Regions from separate parts of the Alkalihalobacterium alkalinitrilicum genome, predicted to be linked through region 2. Evidence: riboswitches for the same ligand, from Rfam matches in the RefSeq annotation. Region 2 holds a riboswitch; each other region holds the start of a gene.
The links. A riboswitch is a leader RNA that binds a small molecule or an ion and turns the genes downstream of it on or off. The one in region 2 is predicted to bind thiamine pyrophosphate.

Region 1 (6,323 bases), 1.8 Mb from region 2:
ATTCGCAGAAGTCCCATGGTCGTGGATATATTTTGTCCTCTTTATTCTCGTTGGTACATTTATCGTGTTTAACTTATTTATTGGTGTTATCGTAAGTAATGTTGAGAAAGCGAATCAAGATGAAAACGAAAGTGACGAGGTTGACACGAAACATGAAGTCCGTGAACTTCGAAAAGAAATTGCTGAGTTGAAAAAGATGATGATCAAAATGAACAAGAGCTGAGGCATTTCTCAGCTCTTGTCTTTATTTAATTTCTATTTTATTTGACACCAGTTCGCCTTCGACCAGTCAAATTCAACCTCTATAATAAAGAAAACAGGTAATAAATTTCTATAACAGTAACCATACTATAACTATATAAGTGACATGGTAGGAGAGTTAAACGATGGTAATACTATGGACATTCATAATCTTAACCATACTGTTAATTACTTCAGTATTCATATTGAAAAGAAAAATGAACGGGTTAAGCATTATCGGATGCTATCTATCATCAAATATTTTCATTGAATTATCAGGTGTTATTATCAATATTAATTTAAAACTAACACAAAGCCCTGATGAAGCAATGAGTTTATGGACACAAAAAATAGCTTCTATTGGAGCTAAACCGCTATTAGTTATTTGGGCGATTTTTATTTTCTATTCTGATTTAAAACTATTCATCAAAGCTACCATTATTACATTTTTTATATTTAGTTTAGTTTCTTTTGAATTACTATTTATTAAATTGGGCTTTTTAGAATTCGTTAAATGGAACACATTTTACGAATTCTTACGCTATCTAGGAATTTTTATATTGACTGCATTATACGTAAAAATTCTTGGAAATTTAATTAAAAAAGAGCTGAATGCCTAATGTTGCTTTACCCACCAGAAAAATTTGATGAAAATGAAATATTCGTCATTATTTTATTAGTGTTTGTCTGGATTTTACTATTTGTTATTCCTAGACACCTTAGTGCACTTGAAATTTTTTTAATATGGACTCTGAACGTATATTTTGTATTTACTGCAGATATGTCGCTTGCAGTTCCCCCAGCCGAATTATATGAGACTATGGACCTTCCAGAACATGAAATCTTTGACTTTTTAATCTTTTTCTTCGGATATTTTCCCTTTGCCTATTTTGCGATAAATTACTTTAAGCCTAGAGCTTTTTCCGTCAAACAAACAGTTCTATTCATTATAGTTTGTGCCTTATTAACAACAATGTTAGAATGGATTGCATTAAAATTAAATGTGTTTACGTTTACTGGTTGGAAAATTTATTTGTCATTTTTCGTATACATTATTGTTTATAGCTTAAACGTGCTCCTCTTCCTGTATATCAAAAGGAATCTTTCCCAAAAATCGCTTTCGATATTTAGGGTCTTATAAAGTGAAACTTTATTCAGTGGGGGTTATCCTTCATCCCCCACTGAATATTAGTTGAACCAATCGGGTTGTTACTGAGGGCCACAGGATGTGGGTCGCACAGACGTTGCCATAGGACGTGGCGACCTTAGTCTGTGTTCAATCATCTCCCACTTATCCTTTATTGATTCCTCAAAGTCTTGAAGTGGGAGTCTTAGCGCCAGTTAAACGGGATAAAAAAGATTGTTAATGTTGATTGGTGATTTTTGGCTCATTATTGAAAATTCAACCTTTCAGTTTACTGAAGGCGTGTGTCAAAATCAACGGTTATCACAATGATCTTAAACATAGTCATAATATAAAAAGATACACCACAATTGATATTAGTGATGCATCCATTCTTATATAATGTGAAACATTATAACTTTACATAGCATTAAGTTGTTTTTTTATTCACCTTATTCAATCGATTCGTCAGCTGCTCCAAAAAACTCATCATACAGTGCACGAACCGCTTTTTCTTCGTCTTCTTGATGAACTCCAAACACTAAACTTACCTCAGATGAACCTTGGTTAATCATCTCAATGTTGACGTTCGCATTTGCGAGTGCAAGTGTTGCACGTGCGGAAAGACCAATGGTATTATGCATGCCTTCACCCACGATCATAATCATCGAAAAGTCGCGTTCTACATACACATCATCAACATCTAATTCTTCTTTAATTCGTGAAATAATACGCTGTTCTTTTTCACCATCTAATTGACATTGTTTTAGAATAACCGATGTATCGTCGATACCTGATGGGATATGTTCGTACGAAATGCCTTCTTCTTCAATAATTTGAAGCAACCTGCGTCCAAAACCTATTTCACGATGCATTAAGTATTTACGAACATACAATGTACAAAAACCTGAATCACTAGCAATTCCAATCACTGGATTTCTTACACAAGCACGCTCAGCCATAATCATTGTTCCACGTGCTTCTGGATTATTTGTATTTTTAATACAAACTGGAATAGACTGGCGGAACGCTGGCATTAGGGCCTCATCATGAAATACAGAAAATCCAGCATACGATAATTCACGCATTTCACGATACGTCATTTTTTTAATATTAACAGGGTTTTCTACAATTTTAGGGTTGGCGGCAAATACAGAATCAACATCTGTAAAATTCTCATATAAATCAGCTTTAACTCCAGCCGCTAAAATGGACCCTGTTATATCTGATCCACCACGAGGAAACGTAACTAACGTGCCTTCTTTAGAGTACCCGAAAAATCCAGGAAATACGATAACACCTGAACGCTCCCTTAATTGAAATAAATGATCGTAGCTTTCTGGAAGTACTTGAGCATTTCCAGGTTCGTCACTTACTAATAATCCCGCTTCATTCGGGTTGACATATTGAGCTTCTATTCCGATACTTTGAAAATAAACTGCTATTAATTTTGCATTATTGTCTTCCCCGCTCGCTTTCATTTGATCGATAAATTTTCCTTCATGGCTAGAATCAAATGCAACCCTTTGTTGTAAATCTGCTTTAATAGTTTCAATAATATCTCTAGATAAATTAAGATCCAATGCGATTTCTTCATAACGGCCAACGACTGCGCGAAGAGCATTGTCAACGTCTCTTTTTTCTAGCACAGCTTCGGCTAATTGGATAAGTAAATCCGTAACCTTTGTATCTGTTGCTTCTCTCTTACCTGGTGCTGAAACGACAACAAACTTTCTTTCCTCGTTCTCACCAATAATCGCTGCCACTTTACGAATTTGCTCTGCGTTCGCCACTGATGTCCCACCGAATTTCGCTACTCTCATCTTGTTTCTCCAACTCCTATAAAGTTTTTTTCTGTTCCCTTAATATTTCAATAATTCATAATTTATCATAGCCACCTGTCGTTTGCAAAGTTGAATAAAATGGATATGGTAGGCTGTGTAAGGATATATCACCAACTGGCCTAGTCAACCTACACATCCTCCTCATTCACGCTAATCGATAGAAAACCCTCCCATATTGAAGGATTTTAATGCGACAGTAATACTTTACAGAAATAAAGAGCTAAAATTAACAACAATATTCGCTATTTTTTGTCATAATTCCTGCTAACTGCGAACGTATTCATGAAAAATTCAAAATTTTATTTGGCTAAATAAAGAATACTGCCACCTTTTATAAAAAAAAAAGGAAAATAGATCCAATGTACTGTTTTCTTTTGAAAATATGTATGTTAGTTTTATAGTACAACTAAAGAAAACGGGAGCTCCAAGCAAAGGGCTGAGAGGACAACTGATACTGTTGTCGACCGTGAACCTGATCTAGGTAATGCTAGCGGAGGGATTTTGTAGAATACGTATGTCCATCCGACCGCTTTCTAGCGGTCTTTTTATTTGTACTGTTTAATGATACCCTTTATAAATGAGCGTTCATTTGTAAAGTAAGTAATATTTTCATGCAAAAAAACAGACATATACTATTCTGTACATATATTTAAAGTCCCCTCCTCCAGGATCGGTTCGAGCAACAAGAACTCAATCAAATTTTAGGAGGATTTTTTTATGTCAATTCTTAACTCATTCCCAAACAGTAAGAAAGTTTATGTGAACGAAAAAAACAAAAATGTATCAGTTCCATTTCGTGAAATAGAACTAAGCCCCACTTCGTTTAACGGTGAAGAAATTGCGAATGAACCATTTAGAGTTTATGACACGACTGGACCTTACACAGATACATCCTACAAAGCAGATGTGAGGAAAGGTTTACCAGAACTCCGGAAACCATGGATTTTGGAGCGTGATGATGTCGAATGTTATGTCGGCCGAAATGTGAAACCCGAAGATAATGGATTTATCGATTTAGAAAAAACAAAAGCCGTAAAAATATTTGATACGACAAATCGAAAACCACTTCGAGCCAAACAAGGGAAAAATGTAACGCAGTTGCATTATGCCAAACAGGGGATCATTACTCCAGAGATGGAGTTTATTGCGATACGTGAGGGATTAGAGCCTGATTTTGTACGTTCTGAAGTGGCAAGTGGAAGAGCAATCATTCCATCAAACATCAATCATCCAGAAAGTGAACCAATGATTATCGGCCGAAATTTCCATGTGAAAATTAATGCAAACATTGGAAACTCTGCGGTCAGTTCTTCCATTGAAGAAGAAGTTGAAAAAATGACGTGGGCGATCCGCTGGGGTGCTGATACAATCATGGACTTATCAACTGGTAAACATATTCATACTACGAGAGAATGGATCATACGAAATAGCCCTGTTCCAGTTGGTACGGTACCCATTTATCAAGCACTCGAAAAAGTAAATGGAGTCGCAGAAGACTTAACGTGGGAAGTTTACCGCGATACATTAATCGAACAAGCCGAACAAGGGGTTGATTACTTTACGATTCATGCAGGAGTGTTATTACGTTATGTGCCGATAACCGCGAATCGCTTAACAGGAATCGTCTCAAGAGGTGGATCGATTATGGCTGCTTGGTGTCTTGCTCACCATCAAGAAAACTTCTTATACACACACTTTGAAGAGATCTGTGAAATTATGAAAACATACGATATCGCCTTTTCTCTAGGGGATGGTTTACGTCCAGGTTCCATTGCGGATGCAAATGATGAGTCTCAATTTGCTGAGTTAGAAACGCTAGGAGAGTTAACGAAAATTGCTTGGGAGCATGACGTTCAAGTAATGGTAGAAGGACCAGGACATGTACCGATGCATAAAATTAAAGAAAATATGGATAAGCAACTTCAAATTTGTAATGAAGCACCATTTTATACACTTGGCCCATTAACAACTGATATTGCCCCAGGTTATGACCACATTACGTCAGCGATTGGTGCTGCGATGATCGCTTCTTATGGAACCGCAATGCTTTGCTATGTTACACCAAAAGAACATTTAGGCCTACCAAATAAAGACGATGTCCGAGAAGGCGTCGTTACTTATAAGCTCGCCGCTCACGCTGCTGATTTGGCTAAAGGCCACCCTAACGCTCAAAAGCGTGATGATGCCCTTTCAAAGGCACGTTTTGAGTTCCGTTGGCGTGATCAATTTAACTTATCACTTGATCCTGAAAAAGCGATGAGCTTCCATGATGAAACCTTACCAGCAGAAGGTGCGAAAACAGCTCACTTTTGTTCAATGTGCGGGCCTAAATTTTGCAGCATGAAAATTTCTCACGACCTCCGTCAAACCGCAAAGGAAAAAGGAATCGATGAACAGACACTATTAAAAGAAGAAATGGACAAAAAATCAGAAGAATTTAAAGAGCAAGGAAGTAAAATTTATACAAAACTGTAATTCATAATGAGATTAAAGGGGCTGAGGATGGTACTAGGTACTATCCTTCGGCCCCCTCTCTAATTTCCAACTCCATCCCTACTATGAGAATACTAAATTAATTAGCTATAACTCTCCTTTGTTTGGCTCCCCTTTCTTCCTTTTACTGAAATTCTATGTATCTATCGGATCCTTTATTAGCTCATATTTCCTTTTACTGGAACAACCTGTGTTTATTTCTCTATTTTCGCCTTATTTTTCTTTTACTAGAACTTTTTGTACCTAAAATCTTCTTTCCTACCAACAAGCTTTACTAGAATTATAAAGTGAAACTTCCATCAGTGAGGGCCCACACGAGGTGGGTCACACAGACGTTGCCACAGGACGTGGCGAACTTAGTCTGTGTTCCTACTTGTTACTGGCAGTTTATCCCCCACTTATCCTTCTTCGATTCCTCTAAGTCTTGAAGTGGGGGTTTTACTGCCAGTTGATGCGGGGAAAACTAACCAAAAAACCCCCAACTTTCAAATAGAAAAGTTGAAGGTTCAATCTACATAACTTTATTGCCACTCACCATCCTGGTCCCACTGCCCTGCTTGCAGCCCTATACCTTCTAATAATTGTGTAATTAATGATCTCGATTCACCGACTAGTGAATCTTC
Region 2 (6,323 bases):
TGAGTGATTTTAGGACTACCGTAACACTCGTCATTATCGTAAAAATGGTATTTGATGCGCTCTTGAACCTTTATTTTACGTTGTTCTTGGTTACTGACCTCATGTTTTAGCCACTTGAAAAAGCCGCACCGAGATACTTCTAGCACTTTACACATCTTCATCACCGAGAATTCGAAGCGATGCTTCTCAATGAACTCAAACCTCATGGCCGTGGTCTGCTGAAGATGTGCACCGCCTTTTTTACAATAGCTAATTCTTCTTTTGTGGCGGCTATCTCTTGGTCTTTTTCTTTTAATTGGCGATCTTTATCACGTAGCTGTTGCTCTAACTGACGAAGCCGCTCTTCACTTGTTAGTGATTCATTATCAAACTCGCGATATTGAGTCATCCACTGATGTAGGCAACTAAGCGGAATATCTAATTCCTGTGCAATATCTCTCATCGTTTTCTTTTGCTTTTGTTCTTGTGCAAATTTAACTGTTTGTCGTTTAAATTCTTCATTATACCTTTGCCGATGTTCACCCATGGGGAACCCCTCCTTGTTATTATCATCATATCCAATAATGATGTTCGTTAAAGGGGTGTCCACTTTTTATTCTAGCAGCACAGAAGACCTTATTTGATGAAAATTATGAGAAAAGAACTCAAACAATACTCAATAGCGGTATCTCAGTCCGTTTACATCTTAGTTTCACTATTTTCTCACTTACGCATTTAACGGTAAATTTTACTTCCTTGTTTTTTGAATTCTTCTGACTTCCTATCCATTTCTTCTATTAATAATGTTTGTTTATCGATGCCTTTTTCTTTTGCGGTTTGACGGAGATCGTGTGAAATTTTCATACTACAAAATTTAGGGCCGCACATTGAACAGAAATGAGCAGTTTTAGCACCTTCTGCTGGTAATGTTTCATCGTGGAAGCTCATTGCCTTTTCAGGATCGAGTGATAAGTTGAATTGGTCGCGCCAGCGAAATTCAAAGCGCGCCTTCGATAACGCATCGTCACGCTTCTGTGCATTTGGATGACCTTTTGCTAAGTCAGCCGCATGGGCAGCAAGTTTATAAGTGACAACACCTTCATGGACATCATCTTTATTCGGTAAGCCTAAATGTTCTTTCGGTGTGACATAGCAAAGCATCGCAGTACCGTATGAGGGGATCATTGCAGCACCGATTGCTGAAGTTATGTGGTCATATCCAGGTGCGATATCCGTCGTTAATGGACCAAGTGTATAGAAGGGTGCCTCGTTACAAATTTCAAGTTGTTTATCCATATTTTCTTTAATTTTGTGCATTGGAACATGGCCTGGTCCTTCGATCATCACTTGAACGTCATGCTCCCAAGCAATTTTGGTTAATTCGCCTAATGTTTCTAGCTCAGCAAATTGAGATTCATCATTAGCATCAGCAATCGAACCTGGTCGTAAACCATCACCTAATGAAAAAGCGATATCATATGTTTTCATGATTTCACAAATTTCAGCGAAGTGAGTATTGAGAAAGTTTTCTTGATGGTGAGCAAGTCACCATGCGGCCATGATGGAACCTCCTCTAGAAACAATACCCGTTAAGCGATGAGCTGTTAGTGGAACATAGCGTAGTAAAACCCCCGCATGAATTGTGAAGTAATCAACGCCTGGCTCAGCTTGTTCAATTAATGTATCTCGATAAACTTCCCATGTTAAGTCTTCAGCTACTCCATTTACTTTTTCGAGTGCTTGGTAAATAGGCACTGTCCCCACTGGAACTGGACTGTTTCGACTAATCCACTCTCTTGTAGTATGTATATGCTTCCCAGTTGATAAGTCCATAATCGTATCAGCGCCCCAACGAATTGCCCAAGTCATCTTCTCAACTTCTTCTTCAATAGATGAGCTAACGGCAGAGTTACCAATATTAGCATTAATTTTCACATGGAAGTTACGACCGATAATCATCGGTTCACTTTCGGGATGGTTGATGTTTGACGGGATAATCGCTCTTCCAATAGCCACTTCAGATCTCACAAATTCAGGGTCTAACCCTTCACGGATGGCGATAAATTCCATTTCTGGAGTTATGATTCCTTTTTTAGCATAGTGGAGTTGTGTTACATTTTTTCCTTGTCTTGCTCGTAGTGGTTCTTTATTTGATGTATCAAAGATTTCTACAGCCTTTGTTTTATCTATATCAATAAAACCTTTCTTACTGTTTGGAAATGGGTTAAGCATTGACATAAAAAAATCCTCCTAAGATTGATTTAGTTCATGTTGCTTGAACCGATCATGGAGGAGGGGAAATTAAAATATGAAAGAATAGTTAGTAATCCATATTTATTTTTGCAGCTGGCCATGTTAACTCGACTGTCATCAGTCATAGTCACTATGAATGGAGCTGTGCAAATAAAAAGACCGCCAAAAAGCGGTCGAATGGACATATGTATTCTACAAAATCCCTCCGCTAGCATTACCTAGATCAGGTTCACGGTCGACAACAGTACTAGTTGTCCTCTCAGCCCCTTACTATGGAGCTCCCGTTTTCTTCAGTTGTATTATTAAACTATCACATATTCTATAGGTTTAGAATTGTTCTTTTGTAGGAAAAGGTATTTCGGCTGAAATGTAGTACAGTAGAATTATAATAATAGTTATGAGGTGAAACCAATGAAAGTTTTAATCGCACCTGATTCTTTAAAGGTAGTTTGTCAGCCCTCGATGTTTCACACTGTATGAAGAAGGGAGTTCAACAATCGTTACCAGGAGCAACTATCGATTGTTAACCTTTAGCAGATGGAGGGGAAGGAACGATCGACGAATTAATTTCAAATACGAATGGCCAGATTTATACAGAACATGTGCAAGGTCCTCTTGGAGAAGTTGTTACTGCAAAGTGGGGAATGTTGGGTGATGGAATGACGGCAATTATTGAAATGGCTGAAGCTCCAGGTATCACATTGTTGCCATCTCATAAACTTAATCCGTTGAAAACATCTACTTATGGGACTGGACAGTTAATAAAAAGTGCAATGGATAAGGGATGTAAAAAAATAACAATCGGAATTGGCGGTAGTGCGACGAATGATGGTGGTGCTGGAATGGCTTCGGCACTAGGGGTTAAATTTTTTGATAAAAATGAGGTTGAATTAGAACCTGGTGGAGGGAGCCTTGCGGTAATGTACCAAGGGGAAATTGTAGAGACCTTCACTCATTGGGAACGTGAGCAACTTAAGCATCCCTATTCACAATTACTCTTTGATACAATGAATAAAGGACAAAAGATTCATAGGGGATGGCCGATTGTATCGAAAAGTACCTTGTCAATGTGACAAATACTATATTTCTGTTCGATTAGGAGAATCGGGAGAGATGCATTGCTTTGTCATAATCGCCACTAAATAATACAATTGTTGTTTTTTCTTTATGTCATAGTTGTTCCTCCTCTTAATGACAAAGTATATGTTTCTCCTGTTCAAGCACTCATACCTGGAATTACATTAATCACATTAACATTTACTCTATTAAAAGGGCTATATTGATCGGCAAGAAAAATTTTTATCTAACACAATATGAACATCGCGTTGTAAATTTCTCTATTTTATCAAGTAACAAAGCATAAAGCTAAATGAACTGAAAATTGAAGGAAATTGAATTATGCCAACACATTCTCATACTCTTGCGCAAGCCGACTCGAAGCGCTAGAAAGCACTTGCTTTGTTATATAATTGAATGAGGAAACACTTTTAACGTGAAAACAAGCCATTCTCAAGAAAAACACATCTAGACATAAATGAAGAATTAACATAGGTGTTTTATGGGGGATAGATGAATAAGTCGGTTTAAAACAACCATTCAAAATTTTCACAGTATACTAAATGGGTCATTATTGGTATAATATTATCATTATTGATAATGATAATATTATACCAGTGGCCCATATAGGAGGTAATTTATGATGAATAGAAGAGAAGAACGAATTAAAATCGAAGAAAAAGCCTTGTTAGGTGCAACAATATCGTTTCCCGAATCGACTGAACAAAAGGTTCCAGCAGTTTTATTAATTGCTGGGTCGGGTGCAGGTGACCGGGATGGGAACATGCCTAAATTACAACTTAATCTTTATAAAATGATTGCAGATGGATTAGCTGAAGCAGGATTTATTTCCCTCCGCTATGATAAAAGAGGTGTTGGAGAAAGTGAAGGGGAATTAAACAAAGTTGGATTATGGGATTTAGTTGATGATGCTGAAAGTGCATTACAGTTTTTAAGAAATCTTACTAACGTTGATCAAGAGCAGGTATATGTGTTAGGTCATAGTGAAGGAACAATATTAGCGACGGCTCTTAATGAGAGAGCATCACTAGCGGGGTTAATTCTTATCGCAGGAGCTGCTGATACAATAGAAGAAGCGACTAAATATCAGCGAGAATTAGCTTATGAAGAATTAAATAATGAGTCAGGAATCAAAGGTTGGTTAATAAAAAAATTAAAAATTACAAATAAAGCAGAAAAGAAAACTCAAAAGATTTTCGCTAAAATGTCTAAGAGTGACAAAGATGAAATTCGAGTTCAACTTTTTGCCAAGCTACCAGCTAAATGGTTTAGAGAGCATTTCCAATTTGACCTTTATGGTTCAATGGAAAATATCACTTGTCCTGTCCTTGCGATCAATGGTACAAAAGATATACAAACGAAAGTTGAAAATGTCTATAAAGTACCTGAACTTGTTAATGGACCATCGGAAGTACATGTGATTGAAGGAATGAATCATATTTTAAGGTATCAAGAAGGTGATGTTTCCATTCAAAAAGTAAAAAGCGTATATCAAGCGCAAGCGAGTAAACGATTACATCCCGACCTAATGCATATCATTACGAATTGGCTAGAGAGAAATCATGCAGGGAGGTAAAAAAGTGTCAAAGGGAGATGTTATCTTACATCCAGTTAGAATGCGAATTATTCAATCATTATTAAAACGATCACTAACAGTTCAAGAACTAATGGAGTGGCTTCCTGATATTCCACAAGCTACATTATATAGGCAATTAAAGGTGTTAACAGATAGCCATGTGATATACATTTCAAATGAGAGGAAGGTTAGAGGTACATTTGAACGAACATATTCATTAAACAGAGACTCTGCTACTTTTTCTACTTCGGAAGCCCATGAATTGAGTAAGGAAGAACATATGAAATATTTTATGACTTATTTCACCAATCTCATGCAAGGTGTTGAAGAGTATTTAGAGGGTGATGAGTTAGATATGGAGAAAGATGGGTTTGGTTATCGTCACATTGATTTATTTTTAGATGATGATGAGTTTTCTAATTTAAAGAAGGACCTCGTTGCTGTGGTAAAAAGATATTCAGATAACGAACCAAACCATAAGAGGCGTAGAAGGACAATTGCTACAGTTTTTATTCCTGAAAGGAAAAAATAATGGGATAGTTGGATTCGACCCATCTAGACCTCACTAATAATGGTTTGATCTAGGAATACCAAAGTTTTTAGTATTTTAACATTCGAATAGGTTTCGGTGATTTTAATTATTTTCTAGTATTTTATAACTTTGTTGATTCAGGCCCTCTTCATGGCACTCTTATATAAAGGTGGTAACATTCATGAGTAACTATGGCAGTCTCCATGAAAAAGAAGAAAGAAACGTTTTGGTTTTTGAACGTAAATATCCATTTAGTCCTGTAAAAGTATTTCGTTCTATAACGGATCCTGATCATTTCACTCAGTGGTATCCATTTGCAACTGGAGATATAGATCTTTGTGTTGGTGGAAAGATAAAGTTCGATGATGGTGAAGGGTCAATCTATGAGGCAGTTATTACCGAATTAAATCCTCCATATTCTTTTTGTTTTCGGGAAGTTGATGATTTGTTAGACATGAGCATACATGTAGCGGATCAAGGGTGCACCATGACGTTTTGCCATACGTTTGATGATCAAGCAATGGCGATATATATAGCTGCAGGATGGCACAGATGCTTAGATGTCCTTGGTCAATTAATCCATGGTCGACCAATAGAATGGGAAGATAATGCACTAGAATTACGTGAATACTACAAAAGAAAGTTTGTATAAAAATTAAACAATTTTAGTTAACTTACATATATGTTGGATAAGTAATACGAACAACAATAGTTGGTCGTTTATTTGATGTTGGAATTCACGTATGAATGCTGTGCTTTTTGTATAGAAAAATGGCCCAGTATAATAAACTGGACCATTACTTGCATTTATATCCAAAGTAATGAGTCCATCTTTTATACCCTCTCATGTTATGAATTGCTTCCCTTACAATCTTCTACAAAACAGTAGGATCTGCCATTACAACA
Region 3 (6,323 bases), 2.0 Mb from region 2:
CTAGACGGTCCCCAGAGAACTTTTGTCCATTTTTGGCACAGACACTAATTTCAGACTGCCAACGCTCTAGATGCACTTCTTCTAAATGATCAAAAATTTTCACACCTAGTTTTCGACAGCCTTCCTCGAGAGCTTTTACGTAATCTGGTGCATACACATGACTTTCTTCTGGATAATACATCGCGGCAATCATTTCACGTGATAACTCTTTTTCTAACTTAAATAAATCTTCTCCATAAAGGATTTCAGCTGTTGCACCAAACTGCCCTTGCCATTGTAGTCTCGTCTCAAGAGCAAGAAGATCAGCTTCATGGTATACACAGTGTAAACTTCCAGAATTACTGTATTCAAAGTCAATACCTGATATGTCCTTAACATCTTCTTGCCATTTTGGATATAGCCTTAAACTCTCAAGACAAAGTCTAAAGAAATCATCTGGGTCTTCGCCAATTTCAGAAAATGGTGCGAGCATTCCTGCGGCGGCACCTGAAGCTTGACCACCACAAGCCACTTTTTCTAACACTGTAACGTCGTGCCCTCGTCTTTGACACTCAAAAGCTGTCGCAAGACCAATAATACCCCCACCTAGTACGACAATCCGTTCTCCCATATAAATCCACTCTTTCTATTTCAAGATCAACGACTCGTAAGCACTACTCGCTGTAGCATATCGTTTTTGCGGAATTCGACCTGCCAAATAAGACATTCTACCAGCTTCTATAGCATAGCGCATCGCTGTTGCCATCTTTACAGGATCTTTTGCTTTTGCAACAGGTGTGTTCATTAAGACTCCATCAACACCTAACTCCATTGCTTGAACTACGTCCTTTGCCGATCCTAGTCCCGCATCCACAATAATCGGAACGTTAGCTTCTTCAACAATTAACGATAAATTATAAGGATTTAGAATGCCTAATCCCGTTCCAATTGGTGCTCCTCCAGGCATAACGGCAGCCGCACCAGCCTCTTCTAACCTCTTACACAGGACTGGGTCGTCCGAAGTATAAGGGAGTACAACGAAACCTTCTTTTGCAAGAACTTCTGTTGCTTTTAAAGTCTCTATTGGATCAGGTAATAACGTTTTTTCATTGACACTTATCTCGATCTTAATCCAATCACTTAACCCACTTGCTTTCGCTAAACGAGCAATCCGGATCGCTTCATCCGCTGTTTTGGCTCCTGATGTATTTGGTAAGTACGTAAACGTTTGACCTTCTAAGTGTTGTAAGATCGCATCTTCATCTGGAGCTTCTAAATTCACACGCCGAATGGCAAATGTTAAAACGTCAGAACCAGATGCTTTTATGGCTTCATTTTGTACAAACGGATTAGGGTATCGCCCTGTACCAATAAAGAAACGTGAAGACAACTCTTTTCCTGCGATGATGAATTTATCATTATTATTCATATAATCATCCGCCTCCTACAAAGTGAACTAGTTCAATTTTCATTCCAGGTTCAACCATTGTATCTTCCCAATTACTCCGATCAACAATTTCTCCATTTACTTCAGTTACTACTAAATCTTTCTCTAATCCATAATGTTTTACAATATCTATAAGTGTTTTAACTTCTAATTCAACCGTTTCACCATTAATATATAATTCCATTACACCTTCACCTTTTGATCAATTTTTTGAATGAATTGTTGACAAACAGATTTAATGTCATCAGTTCCGACAATTTCACTAATAGCACAAATTCGAGTTGCTCCAGCCTCTAACACTTGATCGACATTATGAAGCTTAATTCCACCAATAGCTACGAAAGGGATCGTGATTTCCTTTACGACTTGACGGATATAATCAGTCGTAACAGGATCTACAACATCGACTTTACTTTTAGTCGGGAAAATCGGACCTACACCAATATAATCTGCACCAGCACGTTCAGCTTCTCTAGCTTCTTCTATCGCATGAGTGGAAAGTCCAATTATCTTGTCCTTCCCTACTATTTTTCTTGCTTCTTCAATCGGTAAATCATCTTGCCCAATATGAATACCGTCTGCATCCACGGCGAGTGCCACATCAATATGATCATTAACAATAAACGTTACTCCATATTTTTTCGTTAACTCTCGTAATTGCTTTCCTTTTTCAAAGACCACTTTCTTTGAATTAGTTTTATCTCTTAATTGAATGATATCCGACCCACCGATAATCGCTTGTTCCATTACTGTTATTAAATCACGACCCTGATGAAATTCTTCACCAGTAATTGTATAAAGTTTAAACTCTCTCATTTTCTAGCTGTCTCCCTTCTTTACCTCTAAAAATTAAATAAAGCCGTAACCCAACGACGGATTACGGCTAGATATTGATAAGTAAATCAAATCTTCGACTTTCCTACGCTGGGATCACCAGATCAGGTTCGAGGGTAAAAGGTTCCTTTTTCTCAGCCCACTTTGATAGGCACCCCTAGTCACACTATAAACTTTTTAATAATGTTCTTCCTTTCATTATGACACAATTTTTATAGATTACAACCATTACCCTACCTTCATTCCAAGAGGAAATGCTTTGTTTTATTTGTTAAATTAATTAACCATTCATATTGATTCCCATACAACATCCATTTTCCATCAGGTGAAAGCTTTAATGGGGATTGAAGATCTACATCAACTACTTTTTGTTCTGTACCCGTTTCAACATTGTACTTTGTTAATTCATAAGGAGCATCATAACTGAAAAAATCACCACTATATAACGGTTTTAAATAATAAAATAAATGCTCATTTGCATCATATTCATGAAATGGAATCCACCATTGTTCAGAGTACGTATTTAACGTCGGAATTTCTAACTCTCCAATCATATCTTCGTTTTGATAGATCTGATAAATCGAATTTTCGGCTTCTAACGAATCAACCGAAACAGCTACGAGAATAGTATCAGCAAAAGTAAAAAAAGCAATGACTTCATCTAAAAACTTTTCTGTTTCGTTTGTATTTAAATTATACTTAAAAATCGGTGCATAAAAACTTGGAGCAAAAGATGCCCATTCCAGAAATGCTATTTCATCTACATTGATCCATTGAAAATACATCTTCTCAAGATCTAGTTGAACTAATTTTTCTTCTTTTAAATTAAGACGATAAACATCGTAATCCCAATCAGGGAGGAATGAAATAATAATAAGTTCATCATGATTGTAAGGATTCCAAAAGAGAGAAAATTCTTCCCCCACTTCACTTAATGAATAAACCAACTCTCCTTCTTTATTAATAAAATAAAGAGGCGAGGTTAACTCATAAGTTGATGTTTGAACAGCAAAGTAGGAATAATCATAGTTTGCTTCAACCGAAAGAATAGGCTCGTCGATTTGAAAGAATTCAACTGTCTCACTTGTCTTTAAATTCACTAGATCTAAATAAGAAATCGCATTTTCATCTCTTAGCAACAAAATCGTTTGACTATCATACCAACCACTTATTTCAACAAAGCTATACGGATTCATTTGAATTGGGGTATGGAAAATAGTTTCTTTCATTACACCTAATTTTTTTTCAATCAAGTTGTAGTTTTTTTGAGGGTGATTTAATACGACATTATCTTTCGTAGTGCATCCAATAGTAAAAATCATAAGGAAGGTTAATACGAAAAACAGAGATTTACTTTTCATTCGAACCTCCGTTTAAACTTCTTCTTTTAAAATTTGTTCTAAATCGTAATTTTCATTATTACACGTTTTTTCAGTTTGCTCAATAAAAATACACTAAAAGTAAACTTATGTGATAAAGTGAAATTTCATTCCATTCTAGGGGCTCGCACGACATGAAGTCACACTCCAAGCACGTTGTGAATTTAGTTTGACTTTAAGTGTAATATGTCCCATTAAGTCTTTGTTGGTTTCTCAAAGCCTTGATGTAGAGCCTTAGTGCCAGTTTAAATTAACTTGACAAGGAATGCTGAGCACCCCTTGTCAAATAAAAGTTTCTTATACCTTAATTATATATAAATTTAGCCCCTGCTATTCCAGGGTTCGTCATCTCTTTTGGTTCTAAAATTTCATTTAATTCTTCTTCTGAAAGTATGCCTCTTTCAATACAAATTTCTCGAACTGGACGATTTGTTTGTATAGCCTCTTTTGCAATTCGACTTGCAGTTTCGTACCCTACATGTGGATTAATGGCTGTTATAATTCCTACACTTCTTTCCACCATTTCTCTGCACCTTTCAATATTAGCTGTAATCCCTTCAATTGTATATTGTCTAAATACTTTTATACCATTTTGTAAAATTGATAATGATTGTAACAAGTTAAATACTAATACTGGCTCCATTACATTTAACTCCAACTGTCCCGCTTCCGAAGCTAAGCTAATCGTATGATCGTTTCCAATGACTTGAAACGAAATTTGATTAATCACTTCACACATAACAGGATTTACCTTCCCTGGCATAATGGATGATCCTGGTTGCCGTGCAGGTAAATTAATTTCATTTAACCCTGTTCGAGGACCCGAGCTCATTAATCTTAAATCATTGGCTATTTTCGATAAATTAATTGCTAATATTTTTAAAGCACTTGATAACTCGGTGTAAGCATCTGTATTTTGCGTAGCATCCACAAGATCTTCTGCTGTTTTAAAAGGTAAATGAGTGATGTCAGCTAAATACTTGGCCACTTTTTTAATATACTCAGGTAACGCATTTAAACCAGTTCCGACTGCCGTTGCTCCCATATTAATTTGATATAATTCATTTAGAGATCCCATTAGGCGTCGTAAATCGCGAGTAATGACTCGACGATAAGCACCAAATTCTTGTCCCAACCGTATAGGGACAGCGTCTTGAAGGTGAGTACGACCCATTTTAATGACACTATCAAATTCTTGTTCTTTTTCTGACAGAACCTGGATTAAATCTTCAAGTTCCTTTGTCAAACCTTTAGCTAAGTTTAAACAGGCGATATGAATAGCTGTCGGAAAAGCGTCATTGGTTGACTGAGCCATATTTACATGCGTATTCGGACTGACTTTTATATACTCGCCCTTCTTACCACCTAAAAACTCAATCGCTCGATTCGCAATTACTTCATTTGCATTCATATTAAAGGACGTACCTGCCCCGCCTTGAATAGCGTCTACGATGAAGTGGTCATTGAGTTTACCTTCTATTACTTCTTCAGAAGCTTCTACAATTGCATCAGCAATTTGTGGATTCAATGCTCCAACATCACGGTTGGCTAAAGCTGCTGCTTTTTTTACATATCCGAACGCTTTAATTAATTCCTGATGCGGCGGATATCCTGTAATTGGAAAGTTTTCTTTTGCTCGCATCGTTTGAATTCCATAATACGCTTCTGATGGAACCTTTTTTTCACCAATTAAATCCCGTTCAACTCGATATTTTTCCATATGAAAATCCCCTTTTTAACTTAACTAAATTAGATTTAGTTTTCTAACTCTCGTGCGATTCAATGCACGATTTCTCTACGTTGATAATATTATTATATGTTAACGGTTATTTACCGTTAATTGCCTTCGATAAACCTTTTACCTATTTTTTGTCTTAGCTAACCAAGCCCCACCTATAACTCCAGCATCATTCCCTAATGTTGCTGGTACAATGGAAACACTTTGGGCCACTCGGGGTAACACAAATAACTGAAAGTGATTTTCTAATGGCTTCAGTAATGTTTCACCAGCTTTAGAAACCCCACCACCAATAACTATTTTTTCAGGGTTAAGGGAATTGGCTAAATTAGCAAGTGCAAACCCTAAATAATATGTAATATGATCAATGACTTTCAAGGCACACTCATCGTTTTTCTCAGCCGCTTCGAACACCATTTTGGCATTTATATTTCCATTTGCTAACAAGCTATTTGGAAAATCACTGACAAATTCTTTAGCTATTCTAGATATTCCTGTTGCAGAACTGATTGTTTCAAGGCAACCCGCTTTTCCACAATTACATGGAAATCCACCTTTTGGTATCGCTGTAATATGACCAATTTCACCGGCCATTCCATTTACTCCATGTACGATTGAACCATTCACAATAACCCCTCCGCCAACTCCAGTTCCTAAAGTAACACATAATAAATTTTTAGCTCCATTACCAGCACCACGCCACATTTCACCTAAAGCAGCAATATTAGCGTCATTGTCAATTGTTACTGGAAGACTTGTATCCATTTCTAAACGATCTTTTAAATGGAAGTCTTTCCAACCAATATTAACGGCTTGATAAATATATCCTGTTTCCATATTGATAAACCCAGGTGCTCCCATTCCAATTGAATGTAACCGATCTTTGGAAACTCCTAGGTGTTCTAACGCTTGATCAATCCATTTTGCTATATCAGTTGTAATATTT
Region 4 (6,323 bases), 4.6 Mb from region 2:
CCTGTAATAAATGGAGCATCAACTGGATCAATATCACTTGTAATTAAATCAGCTGCATCTGCATCTGTACGAGCAATTACTAATGTTGGTACACCAGAAACGTCTGCTGCTAGACGAGCTGATACTAAGTTACGTACAGCTGTTTGTGTAGGAATAAGTACTTTCCCACCTAAGTGACCACATTTTTTCTCAGAAGCTAGTTGGTCTTCAAAGTGAACTCCAGAAGCACCAGCTTCAATCATACCTTTCATTAGCTCAAATACGTTTAGCTGTCCACCAAAACCAGCTTCAGCATCAGCTACGATTGGCGCAAAATAATCAACATCGCCTTCGCCTTCCATATGTTGAATTTGATCAGCACGTTGTAAAGAGTTATTAATACGTTTAACAACTTGTGGTACTGAGTTTGCAGGGTATAAACTTTGGTCAGGATACATATGACCAGCAAGGTTAGCGTCCGCTGCTACTTGCCACCCACTTAAGTAAATCGCTTTTAATCCAGCTTTCACTTGTTGAACCGCTTGCCCACCAGTTAGTGCACCAAGTGCATTTACGTAAGGCTCTTCATTTACAAGCTTCCAAAGTTTTTCTGAACCAAGTCGTGCTAATGTATGATCAATTTGTACAGAACCACGTAATTTTACTACCTCTTCAGCTGAATATGGACGCTCAATGCCCATCCAACGCGGATCAGTATCCCATTGTTGTTGTAATTTTTTTGCTTCCTCTTGAATGTTTACTTTTGCCATAATCTCCATCTCCCTTTTCTTCAAAAAATTTTAAATTATGACTGAGTTAACAATATCTTAGTACCTCATTCACAATTAATTTCGTTTCAAAGATTAATTGTTTTCTAGAAGTTCTTTAGGTTTAAGATACGAAATACCTCAATCAACTTCACTACCAGGTTACCTAATTTCTTGAACTACTTAATCTGTATTATTACAGTTTGTTGTTTACACCCTTATAATATAACAGCATTTCAGAAAACACAACTACTTTTTTCACTTTTTTTCCTTTTTAATTAAAAGTCCCAATATTCAATTTATTAACTGTTTAGTCAAAAAACTTTTCTTTAATTTACTGCTTCTTTTTTTCCTCCTCCTTTATCCATTGGTAAATACACTTTTGAATACTTTACTTTCTTTTTGGCTTATCAATCTACCTCTTTTTTTGAAATCGCTATCAAAAACCATCTATATAATACAAACTAATTCAATCTCACCTTTCATGTGTTCGGACTACTGTTATATTATATTAATATCTAGAGAAGCTGTTATGAAACAGAATATTTCACAATAATGGAGTACTTCACACTTTTTAGTTGAGTTTCTACTGTAAGTGTGTTACTTTGTTACACAGACGTATAAATAATTTAACAATTTAAAATTTCCACTAGGGGTGCTTTTTCAAAGCTGAGACTGGCAATGCCTAAACCCTTGAACCTGATCTAGATAATACTAGCGGAGGAAAGTGGATAGTCGGACCATTGAGATAAATAACTTCTCAGACATTTACTTGTTAGCAACTGACTATTCAACCACTCCCTCAACTATAAGGAAGTGGTTTTTTTACGTGTTTAGAGAACACTTCCTCAAAAGTTATTTATGTTTCTTTAAATATTTACTATTTGAAAGGAGTGAATTTTTTTGACAGAAACTTCAATTATCTCATTACTAAACCAGGTGAATGACCGTAAAGGAGAGATTATTGATTTAGCCAAAACTTTAATTCGTTTTAAAACACCCAGTCCTCCAGCGCGGAACACAGATGAAGCTCAAACATTTGTTTCTACATATTTAAAAGAATTAGGTTTTTCTATTGATAAATGGGATGTATATAAAGGTGATCCTAATGTCGTTGGTATCCTTTCTGGATCAAATTCAGACGAATATAATAGCCTACTCATTAACGGTCACATCGATGTCGCTTCAGTAGAAGAAGGAGAACAATGGGATCAAGATCCTTTTTCCCCTGTTGTAAAGGATAATATTTTATATGGACGCGGTGCAGCTGATATGAAAGGTGGTCTTGCAGGCTCACTATTTGCAATAAAACTACTAAAAGAGGCTGGGATAAACCTTCCTGGGGACTTAACCTTTCAATCCGTCATTGGTGAAGAAGTCGGTGAAGCGGGAACACTTGAGTGTTGTAAAAAAGGATATAACGCTGATTTTGCAGTCGTTGTCGATACTAGTAACTGTCAAATTCAAGGTCAAGGCGGTGTTATTACAGGCTGGATTACGATCCAAAGTCCACAAACGTTTCACGATGCGAATCGGCGCAGTATGATACATGCAGGTGGTGGTTTATTCGGAGCTAGCGCAATTGAAAAAATGACAAAAATTATAGATGGACTTAAACAATTAGAGCAACATTGGGCCGTTACGAAATCCTATCCTGGCTTTCCACCTGGAATGACGACGATTAACCCAGCTGTCATTGAAGGAGGACGCCATGCGGCTTTTGTTGCTGATCGTTGTGCTCTTTGGATTACGGTCCATTTTTATCCTAATGAAAATCATGACGACATCGCGAAAGAAATCGAAGAGCATATTCTTCACGTTGCCAAAGCTGACCCTTGGCTAAGAGAGAACCCACCTACCTTTCAATGGGGAGGGGCATCGATGATCGAAGACCGTGGTGAAATCTTTCCGTCCTTAGCTATTGATGAAAATCATGCTGGCCTACAAACACTAGCTAATGTTCATGACGTTGTATTCAGAGAAAAAGTAACAATTGGAATGTCGCCAACGGTTACCGATGGCGGTTGGCTCGGTGAAGCTGGTATTCCAACAGTCATTTACGGTCCAGGAAAACTCGAACATGCACATGCAGTAAATGAACAACTCTCTATCGATGAGCTAATTCAATTTACAAAAGTAATGACAAAATTTATTTATGATTGGTGTCATACGAAGAAATAATCAAAGGAGTGATTTGATGTTATTTACAGAACGTTTATATGAGAAAGCAAAACCGATTTGGGAAAAAAATCATAAGCACCCATTTGTTCAAGGAATTGGGCATGGAACATTAGACATTGAAAAATTTAAGTTTTTTATGCGTCAAGATTATTTATATTTAATCGATTATGCCCGTTTATTTGCTTTAGGTAGCTTGAAAGGAGGAGACCTTAAAACGATGTCCACTTTTGCTAAGTTACTTGATTCTACTTTAAATGTAGAAATGGATTTGCATAGACAGTACGCACGTCGCCTCGGTATTAACGATGATGAGCTTGAAACAACAAAAGCTGCTCCTACTACTTTAGCTTATAGCGGATATATGTTAAACGTGTCACAAAGAGGATCCCTTGCTGAACTAGTCGCTGCTGTCCTTCCATGTACTTGGAGCTATTTTGAAATTGGAACTGAACTTAGTAAAATACCTGGTGCACTTGAAAATGAAACATACGGTGAATGGGTTAAAATGTATGCTTCTGAGGAATTTGGGGAATTAGCGGATTGGTTAATTACTTTAATGAACGAATTAACAGAAGGAAAAACAGAAGCAGAACTAGCAAACCTCGAAGAAATTTTCCTAAATACAAGTCGATATGAATATATGTTCTGGGATATGTCTTACAACATGGAGATGTGGCCAACAGATGAGGAGCAATAATGTTCTCACATTTGACCACGTTTCATTTTCCTATAAGGGAATAAAGAAAGAAAAGACTTCTCCAATTTTAAACGAACTATCATTATCAGTTAAAGGTGGTGAATTTGTCAGCTTATTAGGCCCAAGTGGATCTGGAAAAAGTACTATATTTCGCCTAATCACAGGTCTAGAACAACCTACAAATGGAGCGATTTCCCTTTATGGTCAAGAGGAAAATAACCGTTTAGGTAAAGTCGGTTACATGCCGCAACAAGATATGCTACTTGATTGGCGAAATATACTTGACAATGCGTTCCTACCTCTTGAAATAAACGGCTTTACGAAAAAAAGCAAAAAAGAACATGTTCTTCAACTACTTGAGGAATTCGGCTTAAAAGGTTACGAGTATGATTATCCACATCAACTTTCGGGTGGGATGAGGCAACGAGTCTCTTTTCTACGAGCAATGCTAGGTGGTGGTGACCTTTTACTTCTTGATGAGCCTTTTAGTGCATTAGATGCAGTGACTCGTCTTTCAATGCAAGAGTGGCTATTAGAACAATGGGAGAAGCTTGAAAAAACTGTCATTTTTATTACTCATGATGTCGATGAAGCATTATTTTTATCGGATCGAATTTTCCTCTTCTCCCAATCACCACTTACGAGCTTTAAGGAAATTCAAGTACCCTTATCTCGACCAAGAACATTAGAAGACTTGCTATCACCTGAGCTTGCAAAAATAAAAAAAGATTTACTCCAAGAATTACGCAAGCAGGTGAAGCTATGAAACAATTAAAGTATTACATGAGTTCGGTTATTCTTTTACTCCTTCTTTTTTTAGGATGGGAAATCAGTGCAATCCAATTCAATAAACCGTTTATACTGCCTTCGCCAACGCTCATATTAGCAAAAATGGTCGAACTTCATGATGTACTGTTTAAAGTACATTTACTAGCAACGTTAGAAGTTGTTCTAATTGGCTTGTGTATTTCGGTTGTATTTGGGGTTGGTCTTGCCGTTTGGATGAATATGAGCCAGCTAGCAGAAAAAACATTTTTTCCACTCGTCATTGCCTCACAAACCATTCCGATTATCGCCCTAGCACCGATTTTTGTATTGTGGTTTGGGTATACAATTTGGAGTAAAGTCGTTGTAACCGTGCTTATTACATTTTTCCCTATCACGATTGGAGCATTTGATGGTCTTCGTTCCACGAGTAGAGATCATATCGATTTATTACGAACGATGGGAGCGAGCCGCTGGCAAACCTTTTTTAAAATTCAAGTACCTACTGCACTTCCATATTTCTTCTCTGGTTTAAAAGTTGCTGTCACTTTAAGTGTCATTGGAGCAGCAATCGGTGAATGGTTAGGTGCAAATGCAGGTTTAGGGTATTTTAGTCGTAGAATGATGACTCAGTTTGATGGTGCTGGCGTTTTTGCCCCGATTGTTTGGTTATCGATCTTAGGGATCACGTTATTTTTACTAGTTAAAGCATTAGAAACTTACTTACTTAAATGGAGGAATAAACCATGAAAAAATTATCAATGTTTGTCCTGTCTCTTGTTACAGCATTCAGCTTAGCAGCTTGTGGAGGCGATACCCAACAAGAGGAAACAGAAGAAGCTCCAGGAAGTGAAACTCCTGAAACCACTGAAACTGAAGAATTAACGAGCATTGACATCATGCTCGACTGGTATCCAAATGCTGTCCACTCGTATTTATACGTAGCACTAGAAGAAGGATATTTTGAAGAAGAAGGATTGGATGTAAATATCGTTTTCCCTGCAAATCCAACAGACCCGATCAACTTAGCAGCTTCAGGTGGAGTTACGCTCGGAATTACATATCAACCTGATGTTATTATGGCTCGAACGATGGATGTCCCAGTTGTTTCTATTGCGGCAATCGTTCGTTCACCTTTAAACCATATGATGGTGATGGCGGACAGTGATATTGAATCTCCCGCAGACTTAGAAGGAAAAACTGTCGGTTACCCTGGGATTCCTGTAAATGAACCCATTTTAAAAACAATGGTTGAAGCAGATGGCGGAAATTATGATGAAGTGAACTTAATTGATGTTGGTTTTGAATTAGGTTCTTCCATTGTTAGTGAACGGGTCGATGCTGTAATTGGAACTTATATTAATCATGAATATCCAGTATTACAACACCAAGGACATGATATTCGTTATTTTAACCCTATTGAGTATGGCGTCCCTTCTTATTATGAATTAGTCATTGTGACTAATGAAGACAATTTAGAAACGAAACGTGACGAAATCGAAGCGTTTTGGCGTGCAGCAGTGAAAGGCTACGAAAAAATGAAAAATGAACCGACAGAAAGCCTTGATATTTTATTTGCCAATCAAGATCAAGCGAATTTCCCACTTATTCGTGATGTCGAAGAACAAAGCTTAGAAATCCTCCTTTCCAAAATGGAAAGTGAAAATGAAAGCTTTGGAAGTCAATATGAGGAATCATGGCAAGAAGTCATTGACTGGTTAGTAGATGCAGGACTTATTGTAGATGCTCCTGAAGTTGATACGATTTTTGAAGACATAACTGAATAAATACGTAGAAAAAAGCTGCATCATTCGGTGCAGCTTTTTTAACTCTAGAAAATTTATATTCCTTCAACAAGATTATAATCTCTTTTTCAACCAAGCAAATAAGATGTTTCCATTCTCTTCATCCGCTTCAAACATGAGTGAATATTG

Region 1: it holds a riboswitch for thiamine pyrophosphate, as region 2 does, so the genes downstream of both, thiC (phosphomethylpyrimidine synthase ThiC) here and thiC (phosphomethylpyrimidine synthase ThiC) in region 2, are expected to answer to the same signal.
Region 3: it holds a riboswitch for thiamine pyrophosphate, as region 2 does, so the genes downstream of both, thiE (thiamine phosphate synthase) here and thiC (phosphomethylpyrimidine synthase ThiC) in region 2, are expected to answer to the same signal.
Region 4: it holds a riboswitch for thiamine pyrophosphate, as region 2 does, so the genes downstream of both, BK574_RS25360 (acetylornithine deacetylase) here and thiC (phosphomethylpyrimidine synthase ThiC) in region 2, are expected to answer to the same signal.

Annotation. Positions count from the first base shown of each region.
Region 1 is NZ_KV917368.1:2,376,483-2,382,805, forward strand. It holds gene BK574_RS11135 (ion transporter) at 1-223, shown strand, start outside; gene BK574_RS11140 (hypothetical protein) at 387-860, shown strand; gene BK574_RS11150 (aspartate kinase) at 1,816-3,186, opposite strand; TPP riboswitch at 3,613-3,723, shown strand; gene thiC (phosphomethylpyrimidine synthase ThiC) at 3,925-5,682, shown strand; gene BK574_RS11160 (hypothetical protein) at 6,222-6,323, opposite strand, start outside.
Region 2 is NZ_KV917368.1:596,859-603,181, forward strand. It holds gene BK574_RS02855 (IS3 family transposase) at 1-206, opposite strand, end outside; gene BK574_RS02860 (transposase) at 203-526, opposite strand; partial or broken gene thiC (phosphomethylpyrimidine synthase ThiC) at 715-2,127, opposite strand; TPP riboswitch at 2,416-2,527, opposite strand; partial or broken gene BK574_RS02870 (glycerate kinase) at 2,772-3,305, shown strand; gene BK574_RS02875 (alpha/beta hydrolase family protein) at 3,929-4,885, shown strand; gene BK574_RS02880 (helix-turn-helix domain-containing protein) at 4,890-5,417, shown strand; gene BK574_RS02885 (SRPBCC domain-containing protein) at 5,599-6,069, shown strand.
Region 3 is NZ_KV917368.1:2,574,503-2,580,825, forward strand. It holds gene thiO (glycine oxidase ThiO) at 1-610, opposite strand, end outside; gene BK574_RS12310 (thiazole synthase) at 626-1,408, opposite strand; gene thiS (sulfur carrier protein ThiS) at 1,413-1,610, opposite strand; gene thiE (thiamine phosphate synthase) at 1,610-2,242, opposite strand; TPP riboswitch at 2,326-2,429, opposite strand; gene BK574_RS12325 (YqgU-like beta propeller domain-containing protein) at 2,500-3,621, opposite strand; gene aspA (aspartate ammonia-lyase) at 3,944-5,359, opposite strand; gene BK574_RS12335 (ROK family glucokinase) at 5,498-6,323, opposite strand, start outside.
Region 4 is NZ_KV917368.1:5,236,017-5,242,339, reverse strand. It holds gene aceA (isocitrate lyase) at 1-749, opposite strand, end outside; TPP riboswitch at 1,388-1,489, shown strand; gene BK574_RS25360 (acetylornithine deacetylase) at 1,650-2,927, shown strand; gene tenA (thiaminase II) at 2,944-3,624, shown strand; gene BK574_RS25350 (ABC transporter ATP-binding protein) at 3,611-4,390, shown strand; gene BK574_RS25345 (ABC transporter permease) at 4,387-5,139, shown strand; gene BK574_RS25340 (ABC transporter substrate-binding protein) at 5,136-6,176, shown strand; gene BK574_RS25335 (DUF4309 domain-containing protein) at 6,249-6,323, opposite strand, start outside.